3 regions of the Ruegeria sp. AWH4_226 genome follow, and region 2 is predicted to be linked to each of the others. Evidence: riboswitches for the same ligand, from Rfam matches in the RefSeq annotation. Region 2 holds a riboswitch; each other region holds the start of a gene.
The links. Region 2 has a riboswitch for cobalamin ahead of ACXAET_RS16360 (aromatic ring-hydroxylating oxygenase subunit alpha). Riboswitches for the same ligand answer to the same signal wherever they lie in the genome.
Positions count from the first base shown of each region.

Region 1: another riboswitch for cobalamin. It lies ahead of ACXAET_RS15195 (hypothetical protein); the one in region 2 lies ahead of ACXAET_RS16360 (aromatic ring-hydroxylating oxygenase subunit alpha).
Region 3: another riboswitch for cobalamin. It lies ahead of ACXAET_RS21950 (CbtB domain-containing protein); the one in region 2 lies ahead of ACXAET_RS16360 (aromatic ring-hydroxylating oxygenase subunit alpha).

Region 1 is NZ_JBSWUU010000001.1:3,061,871-3,066,045, forward strand. It holds gene ACXAET_RS15185 (DNA polymerase III subunit gamma/tau) at 1-1,754, opposite strand, end outside; gene ACXAET_RS15190 (protein-tyrosine phosphatase family protein) at 1,891-2,385, shown strand; gene ACXAET_RS15195 (hypothetical protein) at 2,387-2,794, opposite strand; cobalamin riboswitch at 2,876-3,095, opposite strand; gene ACXAET_RS15200 (alpha/beta hydrolase family protein) at 3,230-4,087, shown strand; RNA gene ffs (signal recognition particle sRNA small type) at 4,119-4,175, opposite strand, start outside.
Region 2 is NZ_JBSWUU010000002.1:196,473-200,647, reverse strand. It holds gene ACXAET_RS16365 (LysR family transcriptional regulator) at 92-979, shown strand; cobalamin riboswitch at 1,118-1,321, shown strand; gene ACXAET_RS16360 (aromatic ring-hydroxylating oxygenase subunit alpha) at 1,404-2,657, shown strand; gene ACXAET_RS16355 (FAD-binding oxidoreductase) at 2,663-3,742, shown strand; gene ACXAET_RS16350 (helix-turn-helix domain-containing protein) at 3,900-4,175, shown strand, end outside.
Region 3 is NZ_JBSWUU010000005.1:66,891-71,065, reverse strand. It holds gene ACXAET_RS21960 (hypothetical protein) at 1-467, opposite strand, end outside; gene ACXAET_RS21955 (CbtA family protein) at 532-1,230, opposite strand; gene ACXAET_RS21950 (CbtB domain-containing protein) at 1,235-1,405, opposite strand; cobalamin riboswitch at 1,440-1,655, opposite strand; gene ACXAET_RS21945 (DUF1636 family protein) at 1,837-2,172, opposite strand; gene ACXAET_RS21940 (transglutaminase-like cysteine peptidase) at 3,318-3,941, opposite strand.

The DNA of each region.
Region 1 (4,175 bases), on a different contig from region 2:
TCTTCAAACGGGTCCCACTCGTCTTCGACCTCGGGCAGCGCTTCGGTTTCGACCTTGGCCTCGCGCTGTTGCGGTGTTTCGATGCTTTTGATCCGCGCCTTGGGGAATTGGGCCAAAACAGCCTGCACCAAAGGATGTGCACGCGCCTCGGCTTTCAACGCTTCCTCTGCCGCGTTTTCCTTTTCGTAGATCGTTTCCCCACCGCCTTCGTTGACGACCGTGACCGCCCAGCGATTGCCTGTCCACCGTTGCAGCGCTGTCCCCAAACGCTGCGCCAATTGCGGCGAGGCACGTTCGGTCGGCTGGAATTCGATACGTCCGGGCTGGTAGGCGACCAGCCTCAGCGCGCGTTTGACCTCGTCCAGCAGGACACCATCGCGGTTGGCGCGGATCAGATCGACCACGTGATCAAAGGTCGGGTAACGTGCCAGAGCGGTTTGCGCGTCCTGCGCCAAAGCGGCGCTTGGTGCGCCGGCCCCTCCGCGCATGGGGCTTGTGTAGGACGATGCCACCGGCGTCCGAGTGTGCGCGGCAGGTTGCGACGGCGCAGCCACTCCACCACTGGGTCCACCATTGGGCGGCGGAGGCGGCGTATCCTGCAAGCGCTTGATCAGCTCTTCGGGGCTGGGCAGGTCAGCCACATGGGTCAGACGGATAACGGCCATCTCAGCCGCCATCATGGCGTTTGGCGCAGCCGAGACCTCTTCGAGCGCCTTCAGCAGCATCTGCCACATCCGGGTCAGGACGCGCATTGGCAGTGCCTCGGCCATTTGTTGACCGCGCGCGCGCTCGTCGGGTGAGACTGTCGGGTCTTCCGCCGCGTCCGGGGTGATCTTAACCACGGACACCCAGTGGGTGATTTCTGCGAGATCGCGCAGCACGGCCAGAGGATCTGCGCCTTCGGCATATTGCGCCCCCAATTCGGTCAGCGCCGCCGCCGCATCACCACGCAGGATCATGTCCATCAGGTCCAGCACGCGTCCGCGATCGGCCAGGCCCAGCATAGCGCGCACCTGGTCTGCACTGGTTTCACCCGCCCCGTGTGAAATTGCCTGATCCAGCAACGACGTGGCATCCCGCGCCGATCCTTCAGCAGCACGCGTAATCAAGGCCAGGGCGTCATCCGCAATCTGAGCGTTTTCGGCCGCCGCGATCTTGCGGAGCAGGCCAATCATATCTTCGGGCTCAATCCGGCGCAGATCAAAACGCTGGCAACGCGACAGGACCGTCACCGGCACCTTGCGAATTTCGGTTGTGGCGAAGATGAACTTTACATGCTCAGGCGGTTCCTCAAGCGTCTTGAGCAGCGCGTTGAACGCACTCGTCGAAAGCATGTGAACTTCGTCGATGATATAGATCTTGTAGCGTGCGCTGGCGGCGCGATAGCGGACGCTGTCGATGATCTCGCGAATATCGTTCACGCCAGTTCGGCTGGCGGCGTCCATTTCCATCACGTCGACATGGCGACCTTCCATGATGGCAACGCAATGCTCGCACTGACCACAGGGTTCGGTTGTCGGCTTGCCTTGACCATCCGGACCGATGCAGTTCATGCCTTTGGCGATGATCCGCGCCGTGGTGGTTTTTCCGGTGCCGCGAATACCGGTCATGATGAAAGCTTGCGCGATCCGATCAGCCTCGAACGCGTTTCTCAACGTGCGCACCATTGCGTCCTGACCCACAAGGTCAGCAAAAGTTTCCGGGCGGTATTTGCGGGCAAGAACCTGATAGGCGGGGCTGGGCGTGTCGTTCATGTCTGCTCTGTCGGATTCGGTTCAGGACCGCAGCGTAGAGACCCCCGCGCCCGGCGTCCACAGCCACATAAGATGAAAATGGGTTTGCCGGGATGTTTGCACGTCGTAGAAGCACAGAGGAAAGAGAGAGGGTGCAGTGGGTCAGTTCGCAATTCACTCAGTCCACGTTGGAAACGGCACCGTTGCCCTGTCGCCTTTGCCCGGCTGCGGCGGTGAGTACCTACGTGATTTGGGCGCAATCCGTGGCTGGCAGCCAAATCTTGTGATCTCGGTGACAACAACGGGTGAAATGCTGCAAGATGGCGCGAACCGTTTGGGGGATGACCTGCGTGCAGAAGATATCAGGTGGGTACACTTCCCGACTGAAGATTTTGCTATTCCGACCCCGCCGGGTGATACGGCTTGGGCCGATATCGGCGCGACTGCGTCGCATATACTGTCCCGTGGGGGGAAGGTACTGGTGCATTGCCGCGGGGGTTGCGGCCGCTCTGGCATGATTGTGCTGCGCCTTATGGTCGAGCAGGGAGAATGCCCTGAAACCGCGTTAAAGCGATTGCGTGCCGTGCGAGAGCGCGCTGTCGAGACACATGATCAAATGGATTGGGCGGCCCGCCCAGCGATAGGCCGATAGGTCAAAGCGCCATTTGCCGATCTATCTCAACGACAGGCTCTGTTGCAAGGGTTGTGACTTCCAGCATTGCGCAGGGCGGGGTGGTCAGCATGCCTGCTGGACGAATGGCTGTATCCAGGCCAAACATCATGTCCGCGTAAATCTCAAGCGTTTCAACAGGGGCATCATCGGTGGCCCCGCAATAGACACGGATGAGGTCTTTTTGCGCTCTGAACCGTGCGACGCAGCCTTGCGGGCAATAGGACAGCTCGCTATTGCCGTCGAATTCAAACTCAGGGGTTGTCGCCGGGACCGCAACGTCAATCGCTTGCAAGACTGAGCGCGCCATCTGCGCCAGTGCCGGGCAGGTTTTGCCGGTTTTCTGACACATGGTTGCCGAGAATTGGTGTGTCTTTGTCTTCCAGATCATACTGCGCCCTCCGCGCATGGATCGGGGCATGGATCAGGTGTGACAATGTCTTGACGACCTGTCCGGGCGCCCCGCCCGAGTTTCGATTTTGTTTCGATGGCAGGTCTCCTGACTTGCGGGTCATCGCGTTGCCGACCTTCCCAACCTTGCGGTCAGTGGTATTCCGGCATTGCTCACCGCTTACAGTTGCGGGGGCAGTCTCGGCCTTGGTCCATTCCGATTTTACGGGCAGGACCGCACCGTGTTCCCTTTTCATCCGGCCCCGAGATCCGGGGCAGGAACCATCAGCCCCTCGCTAGCGGGTCAGGGTGGCTTGAGTCAAGCGGCCTGTTGGTTTGCGAGGTGGACGTGGGGTCATGTTGAAACCCGGTTGACTTGGCCCGGCAATCCATGCGGATACATCAGGTGAACTGATTAGTTCAGATAGAGGGTAGGATGCTGGATACCGAACAAGCCGTGCTGACCGAGGATATTCTGATTCCGTCAGGTGCGACCGAATTGTCGGCTCGGCTATATTGCCCGATAGACACGCCCCGAACGGCCGTCGTCATTCACGGGGCAACCGGCGTGCCTCGGGACTACTACCAGCATTTTGCGCGCTGGCTGGTTGCTGAGCAGGGAATGGCCTGCCTGACCTATGATTACAGCGACTTTGGCCATTCGCTGAGCGGTCCGCTAAAGGCGGCACGGGCCACGATGGCGGACTGGGCTTTGACAGATATGCCCGCAGCACGCGCCGAAATACGAAAGCGATTTCCCGATGCGCAGCAATGGAGCATTGGCCATTCCATCGGTGGAATGTTGGGGCCGATTCAATCCGATCTGGATCAGATTGATCGTATGATTTGTGTATGTTCAGGGTTGGTCACAGTGTCGGATCACCCGTGGCCATACCGCGGGCTTGCCTTGCTGTTCTGGTACGGTCATGCCCCATTGGCCGTCAAAGCACTGGGCTATTTACCGGGCAAGGCGCTGGGTTTCGGGGCAGATTTGCCCGCGTCAGTGTACTGGCAGTGGCGCGGATGGAGTACCGCGCCGCGCAACTATCTGCCCGAAATCGGAGTGACCTTGCCCGACGCTCGCGAAGCGCCGCCAGACACACCCGTGGATCTTTTTACATTCGACGATGACGATGTAGTGCCGCCGAAGGCGGTTTGGCGGTTGGCCGGTCTTTTCGGACCCAACGCGCGCCGGCATGTCCTGTCTCCGACTGAGCTTGGTTTGCCCAAGGTAGGACATATCGGAGCTTTTGCCCGTCGCAACGCCGCAGTCTGGCCGCGATTGATTGCCTAGGCCGGACGCGGAGAAGGAAATGGTGAGGAAGAAGTGAGAGGTTGGACATCGACCCAAGCGGGGCTCGTTGTGGCTGCTTCCTTCCGGA
Region 2 (4,175 bases):
GTTGATCAGCATCTGTGCCCCAGACATAGTTTGCTTTCACTTGGGCGATAATATATCAATTTGGTGAATTACTATGAACGTGGTGTAGATAATGGATACGATTCAGGGCATGCGAGCCTTTGCGGCGGTGGCAGCACATTCGTCTTTCACCGAAGCCGCAAAACAGATCGGTATAAGCACTAAATTGACCAGCAAATATGTTGGTCAGTTGGAAGATCGATTGAATGCCCAGCTTTTCAACCGAACCACGCGAAGCGTCACCCTGACCGACACTGGGCGATCTTACTACGAACGCTGCCTGCCTCTGCTAGAGCAGTTTGATGAACTGGAGAGCCTTGTCCAGCAACGCCAGACAGAATTGGCAGGGCGCATACGGGTCACTGCGCCGACTGGCTTTGGTTCGGCTGAATTGATCCATCTGCTGAAACCTTTCCAGACCGAGCATCCAAAGGTCTCGATTGAACTGCACCTGTCAGATCATCATGTTTCGATGGTTGAGGAAGGCTTCGATCTGGCCATTCGGTTCGGCGTTTTGAGGGATTCGAACCTTGTGGCACGCAAGCTGACGGACATGCGGATTGTATGCTGCGTATCACCCGAATACCTGGCAGTGCACGGAACACCTAAAGAACCGGCCGCTTTGGCAACCCATAATTGCCTGCTTCAGACCACCGGTAGCTTTTCTGACCATTGGGCGTTCAAAGCAAAAGGCCGAGAATACTCTGTCCCGGTTTCGGGCAATTTCCGCGCAAACTCACCGCGTGCTGTTGCTCATATGGCTGCGGATGGGCTGGGGATCGGGCGGATTCCGCTTTATACGGCGCAGTCCTTTTTGGACACAGGAAAACTGCAACTTCTGTTCGAAGAGCAAGAGGCTTTATCGCTGGGCCTTTATGCGGCCTACCCGCAAAACCGCCACCTGACCGCACGTATTCGTGCGTTGATCGACCATCTTGCGGCGCAGTTTCGCGGGGTTTGAAAACGGCGTTTCGATTGCAACCCTTCGCATCGGTACTCAAATCGCACCGTAGGCAGACATTTTCACCAAGCAGTTCACCTGCGTGTCTGTTTCAGAGCGGAAAATGTCGCAAGTATTTCAGCGCCGGATTGGGCTTGAAATAACTTACGGCCACGAGGTGCCGCCATTTGATTCTCAGGTGGCGGAGAATTGGGAAGCCGGTGCAAATCCGGCACTGCCCCCGCAACGGTAACGAAGGTCAGGCTCAGCAATCAACCACTGGGAGGAGGATCCCGGGAAGGTGCTGAAACCGGGCGCAAGCCCCTTCCAAGTCCGGAAACCAGCCTCGCTGATATGTCAAACTGAGGGTGGCGGTGGGGGCACGGGTTTCGGACGCGATCCTCACGCGCCTCCGGACTGGTCCCTCTTGTCATCTGCCCAAGCAATGCCGCGGGGCGCGGCAGGAGAGCCAGAAGTGAACAGAATTCAAAGCCTGTTGGCGCGTCGAAATCCGGCATATGCCCTGGAACAGGCATTCTACACCGACCCCGAGGTTTTTCAGACCGACCTTGAAACAATCCATTACCGCGACTGGCTGTTTGCCATTCCCGCATGTGAATTGGTCAAAGCAGGCGACTATGTCACCTATAACGTCGGTGCCTATCGCGTGATCATCGTGCGCGGTGCAGACAATCAAATCCGGGCGTTTCATAACACGTGCCGTCATCGCGGATCGGTGATCTGCAAAGCGTCCAAGGGCAATGCGCCCAAGCTGGTTTGCCCCTACCACCAGTGGACTTATGAACTTGACGGCTCTTTGCTGTGGGCGCGGGACATGGGTGCTGATTTCGACCCCAAGCAGCACGGTTTAAAGACAGTGCACTGCCGCGAGCTGGCTGGTCTGGTCTATATTTGCCTGGCAGAGGACGCGCCGGACTTTGATACATTCGCCAATATCGCAGAGGCCTATCTCGAGCCTCATGACCTGGGCAATGCCAAGGTCGCTTTCGAAAGCTCTATAATCGAGAACGGGAACTGGAAGCTGGTTTGGGAGAACAATCGTGAGTGTTACCACTGCGGAGGGAACCACCCTGCGCTGTGCCGCACTTTCCCCGATGATCCGACCGTAACCGGCATCGAAGGGGGCGCTCTGCCAGCGCATTTGCGAACCCATTTCGACCGCTGCGAAGCCGCAGGGCTGCCGTCACAATTTTACCTGCACGAGGATGGGCAGTACCGTTTGGCCCGGATGCCCCTTAAGGAAGGGGCCCAAAGTTACACGATGGATGGCAAATCCGCCGTGCGCCGCTGGTTGGGCCGATCACCCTTTGCTGATGCGGGATCGTTGTTGAAATTCCATTATCCAACCACGTGGAACCATTTTCTGGCGGACCATTCCATCGTTTTCCGCGTAACGCCGATCAGCCCCACGGAAACCGAAGTCACGACGAAATGGCTTGTCCACAAGGATGCCGTCGAAGGCGTGGACTATGACCTGAAACGCCTGACCGAAGTTTGGGAAGCGACCAACGATGAAGACCGCCGAGTGGTTGAGGATAACCAGCAGGGTATCAACAGTCCGGCCTATGTGCCCGGACCCTATTCTGCGATACAGGAATCCGGCGTTTTGCAGTTTGTCGATTGGTATTGCGCAACTCTTACGCGCCGATTGCTCCCTGACGCTGTGGCTGCGGAGTGACGGTTATGGACGTTGTGACCTCGGCAGCAGCCGTCTGGCAGGACAGCGAAAGTTTGGAATGCGTCTCGGTCGTGCCCGAAATGCCAAATACTGCCAGCTTTACATTTCGAGCCCCTTCTGGTGCCCTTTTCAGCTACGAGCCCGGGCAATTCCTGACGTTGGAAATTCCGGCACCGGGTCAACCGGGCGGCGTTGTGCATCGCACCTATACAATCTCTTCTTCGCCTTCACGACCCAGATCAATCACGATTACGGCCAAGGCGCAGTCCGACAGCATCGGCACGCGCTGGATGCTGGACAACCTGCAACCAGGCATGCGCATCAAAGCCATTGGCCCGGCAGGTTTGTTTACGAATGCCAAGAGTTCCTCTGGCAAATACCTGTTCATCTCGGCCGGTTCAGGCATCACACCCTTGATGTCGATGACAACCTGTATGTGGGATGAAGGGCGCGCGCTGGACGTTGTGTTCATCAATTGCGCCAAACGGCCGTCAGAAATTATCTTTCGCCAGCGGTTAGAGCAAATGGCCAGCCGGACGCATGGACTGAACTTAAAATTTGTCGTCGAGGAACCCGACCCGTACCGCCCCTGGACCGGGTATCAAGGCCAGTTTAACCAGCTGATGCTGGGCCTTATGGCGCCGGACTATCTGGACCGCGAGGTGTATTGCTGCGGCCCCGAGCCCTTTATGCAAGCTGTGCGCGATGCGCTGGCCGGTCTGGGCTATGACATGGAAAACTACCACCAAGAGAGTTTTGGCGCACCCGTAGAGACCGAAGCGCAGCAACCGGAACTTGATGATGTTGTTCCCGACGACGACACCAGTGCCGAAATTCTTTTCGCAAGCTCAGGCGTCACGGCGAAAGTGGCCGAAACCGATACAGTTCTGGCGGCTGCAAGGTCTGTTGGTCTGAACATCCCATCAGGCTGTACGTTCGGTGTGTGTGGAACTTGCAAGGTCAAGAAGCTTAGGGGTGACGTCCACATGGTCCATAATGGCGGCATTTCTGAAGACGACATCGAGGCCGGGTATATCTTGGCCTGCTGCTCGAACCCGATGGGGAAGGTCGAGGTCGACGTCTGATACGCAAATTGGCGCGGCGTTATGAAACGCCCTGCCACTTGGAACTGCACAAGATTTTCATGATGCGAGCGGGCAGATGCGGTCGCAACAGATCACGTGCGCAATAATATTACCGACATAAAATTGCTGTGCTACACTCGTCTGGGACAGGAATGGGATGGCGGCGATGACAGCAGTGGCGATGACGACGATCCGAGGTTGGGGGCCCTTGCCCGACTTGGTTCGCGCCATGGCAAGCGACCGCGCGCTTGTTCGTATTCTCAGGCATCACGACATTCCGCTCAGTGTGCTGGACGCTCCGCATCGTCGCATTCCGTTGGTCAAGATGCAGCGGATTTTCGAAGCCGCAGCGCGCGAGACGGGCGATCCCAACCTTGGCCGGCGGATTGGGGACAGCATGTCCGTTGTCGACTATGGCGATTGGGGTGCTTAC
Region 3 (4,175 bases), on a different contig from region 2:
GCCTCCACGGGCACACCCTCAACCATCAGAGGGCTGTGGCTGTTGCCATTGAGAGAAACTTTTACTTCAACATCGCCATCGGGGAGCGACGGAAGGTGTAACCAATTGGCATAAAGGCGGCCCAGCTTTTCGCCGTTGATATAAACATGCGCGTGACCTTCGCCTGGAACGTCAGCCGTGGAGGCATTTTCCGGAGCAAAGCGAAAGTTCTGCGGTGTCACACGCAGATTCCAGCCCGCCATAGGATCCTTAATCATCTGGATCGCCACACTGGGGGCGTCGCTGTCGGCAGGCAGATTAGTGGCAGCGGAGTGGTCGTGCGCTGCCATCTCCATGTTGCCGCCGTGTTGGGCCGGGTCAGTATGGTCATGGCTCTCAAAGGTGCTACCGCTGCTGGCGGCAATCACAAAGCCAGCACCGCCGCCAAAGACAAGTCCGATGGCAAAGAGAGCAAGAGAACGGGACATCTTGTCATCCTCAATAAAAAAAACCCGCCGGTGTAACCAGCGGGGTAGCAATGGAGGAGCGCGATCAGACTGCAGCGCCTGCGCGCTTGCCTTCTGTCTGCCAGAAGTGGCCGGTGAAACTGCCTAAGAGTGCCCAGGCGGCCATGCCGATGCCGAAGGCCCGGGCAGCAAAAAGCGCCCCGATCTCGGTCGGAACCGGCCCAGAGAAACTCTCAGGCTCAGGGGCCCCGATAATATGCGGTACCATTAGCAGCACGGCCGCAATCAGGTAGCTTACCAGGTTACCTCCAAAGGCAATCAGCCACATGGCTACGCCGGCTGCGGCAACGGTGACCGTCCACCAGATCTGACGCACTCCCACATCTGCTGCCGCTACGCCGGGAACTTCTGGAGCCAGTGACAAGCCAGGAGCAAAGTGGAAGGCGACAAAGCCCGCAAGACCCCAAAGCAGGCCGGTGCGGCCGTTGATCTCATGCCCCTGACGTTCGGCTACTGACATCAGCGCCGCCAGGACTAGCGCATAGCCGGTGTAGGTAAGCATGGTGAAGATAATGCTGAGACCATCGCGCATCGGCTCGGCGAACATGCCGGGCAGGTCGGGATGCGCAGTTACGGGATCAGCGCCAAAATGCACCAGGTCGCCGCCCTCATAGAGCTCGGCGTGAAGTAGCACTGGCTGCACGAAATACAACTGCAGAAGGGCGGCAATCAGCCCCGCTGCTGCACCAGCGAACAAGCCGCTGGTCAGAATACGACTGAACATTGTTTTAGTGGCAGGGGAAGCCAGTTGCGTGGCGCACATCATGAGCCGCGTCATGCAGGCCAGAAGCCTGAACATGGCCAGTCACGGTAATGATCCCTAGACCCAGAACCACGGCGAATACTGCAGGCAGAAAGGATGCGCCAGCGGCGGATGCCTTGATCGTTTTTGTCGTCATTTTAATCCTCCTCGCCGTCACACCCGACGGCATATGTTGTGTCCATCCTACGGCCGGTCTCCTGACTCGCAGGTCACAGCAGACTTCCCCCTTCCCAGCGCCATTACGCCAGTGGTATTGGAAGGCCGCTCGCCGCTCACAGTCGCGGGGGCGGTCAAGGCTTCAGTGCGGTAGTTTGGTGCACCGTCCTCATTCCCGTTTCAGTCCCAGTGCGTAGGCACCTTTGGACACCGTAGAAGCCTTTATTGTTCCATAGTGCTTTGTTCCGTCAAGTACGAAAGCGACATCATAGTATTCTGCAGCGGTCAATCTTAGGTAATGGCAGGCTTGGTTTAGATTTTAGCCGTTCAGTGCAGAAGGCTAAGTCGAAAAACACAAACTGTAAGCTGAAAACTCGACACCGGAGCTTTGGTCGGCAAGTTGCATGTTGGCTATCTTTTTTGTGCCGGTATACGTGCAATCGCCTTGAAACGTAGCTTACCTAGCTTCCTGGCGTCAGCGAAGTCGCCGTCAGTACTGTCCTCATACATCCGCATGAAGATCATTATGTCCGGAAGATCGACAACCGTAACCTCACCGAAAAGATAGGCGGTCTTGCCGCTTTGTCGCACCGCCAACGTCTGTGGTCGGTGACAACCGGACATGCAATCCACTTGCTGCAACTCGGCTTGCACCCCCGATGCCTCCAGCGTTGCGGCTAATTGATCATAAAGGGTGGAATCCGCGTCGCGGCAGGTTCTGCAAAGCGTGAGGTTAGGTAGGCACATGCGTCAGGCTGATCCTTGATCGAGAACTTCCATCTGAGATTTCATATTTGCTGGTCGGTTGTTAGCTCAGTTTCAATACGTGTTTTGACTCTAAGTCTGGAAAAGAGTCCATACTCAGGCAGGAAGGACACATGAGCCCTAGCCCTCGAAAACTTTGCAAATACACCGAGTGCGAGACGGGGATTTGGCAGGGCGAAGAAGCAACCATCAGACGAAAAAATTTTTAAGTTTCTACGTGAGACTGAGCTGAAGCAGGTGGTAGGCGATGAAGTGGAAACAGCTCACGCGAAACATCTTTGTTCTTCAATAATCTGAAACAGCATTGCCTCCGGGATCGGCTCGCCATGACACGCCTATTTTCAGGTCCGCGCGCACCGCGCCTCCCAAGGCGAATTCCGAGACGCGACAGGTTCTTGTTGCGCGTAACTAGGTTCGTTCTATCGTCAATTACAGTCTAGATCCGGGACATATAGCGGGGTTCGTGCTTGATGGTTACCTTTCGGTTACCACGACCGATCATGGGACTGAATGCGTAGCGACAACCGACGACATTCAAAAGGAAGTACGCTGATGCGAAACGCCTCGGCATTAACAACTTTTCTGTCTGCGTCACTACAACCGAGGATCGCCCATGCCGCCATCGGTTCTCGCCGCAACCCGGTGTGATGGGTGTTGTGATAACGGCATATCTCCGGGTGCAGCCAGTCTTCGAACTCCTCCAATGTCATCGACGCAGTGCCGGAGCCGTCGCATTTCCCCTTATCCTTGGGGGATAATTGCGTTCTTCCCTAAAGTAGATGAACGGCCTCCATGGTCGTCCTAATCAGGCGTTCGATATCTTCGCCGTAACGCGCTCGACCCGGTGGCCTTTACTTGACGGAGATACTCCAATCTGAGCGGGTCAAATGGAAGGTTTCGCTGCGGAAACGCGCCCATTGTCTACGTGTATGGCTTGCGGAATCCCAACAGTAGGCCAATACGACACCTCCGAGATATCTGGCGCGCGGATCGAATTCGTTCACACGCAATGGTGCAAACACAAGCAGATGGACGAGTCGGACTGAGCATCGAAACTCAACTATGCGCCCAGAACAATGCAGGTCGTGACATCAATTGCGAGAGGCAACCAATGTCTACCCAATGGTTTAGCCGCTAGAAACCTGTACCCAACGATCAGGGTGAATCGGGTCCTGTATTCGTAGGAAAAGATACCTTGTTTCCTTCCACGTTTTGATCCTGTTGGTAACATTGTCCAGAACCAAATCGCCTTCACTCGAGCGATAGACTAGAACAGCATGGCCATTGCGATTGGTGTCCAAGACGGTCGCGATTAGTAGCTTCGTAGGATCCACACCGTTCTGCACAAGTTCAAACTTCTTTTGCAAAGCGAAGTCTTCGCAATCTCCTGACCCTTGCGTCGGCAGTGTCCAGTATTCCTTTGTCCCGTATTGGCTTTGATCCGAAACGGCACGGATTCTCCGATTGACGCGCGTGTTGATCGTTTTAACGATCTGATTTTCTTGTGCCACGGACAGACCAGAACTACGAGCGCTCGCGCACGCCCAAGAGTAATCTTTGCATAGTGTTTTGGCACCGGATGGCGCTTCAATCTTTCTGTCAAGACCGATCGAGGGAAGCTCAGAGGCTTGTAATGTAGCGGCAGACACAAAAAAGCTGCATATAAAACAGATCATTGGGAGATAACCCAGCAGGTTTTTCGATAACATTCTCTGAACTAACGTGGGATTTGTCATATCTGCCTTCTCCATGCTCGTTCCTCGAAGGTATCCAAACTTCCGGGGCCAATGTATTTTATTCCAAGCCTTCATGTGCCTTGAGGCATTGCAACTGCTTCTTAGCCTCTAGGGGTAAAGCGGCAAAAATTTGCAGATTCTTTGGTATTTCTTCCTTAGTTGACAGCATCAGAGCATCCACGCCATCACCAGTCCGGCATAGCTAACAGCGCGAACTAGAGGGTAAGCTGATCGCAATTCTCTCATTCA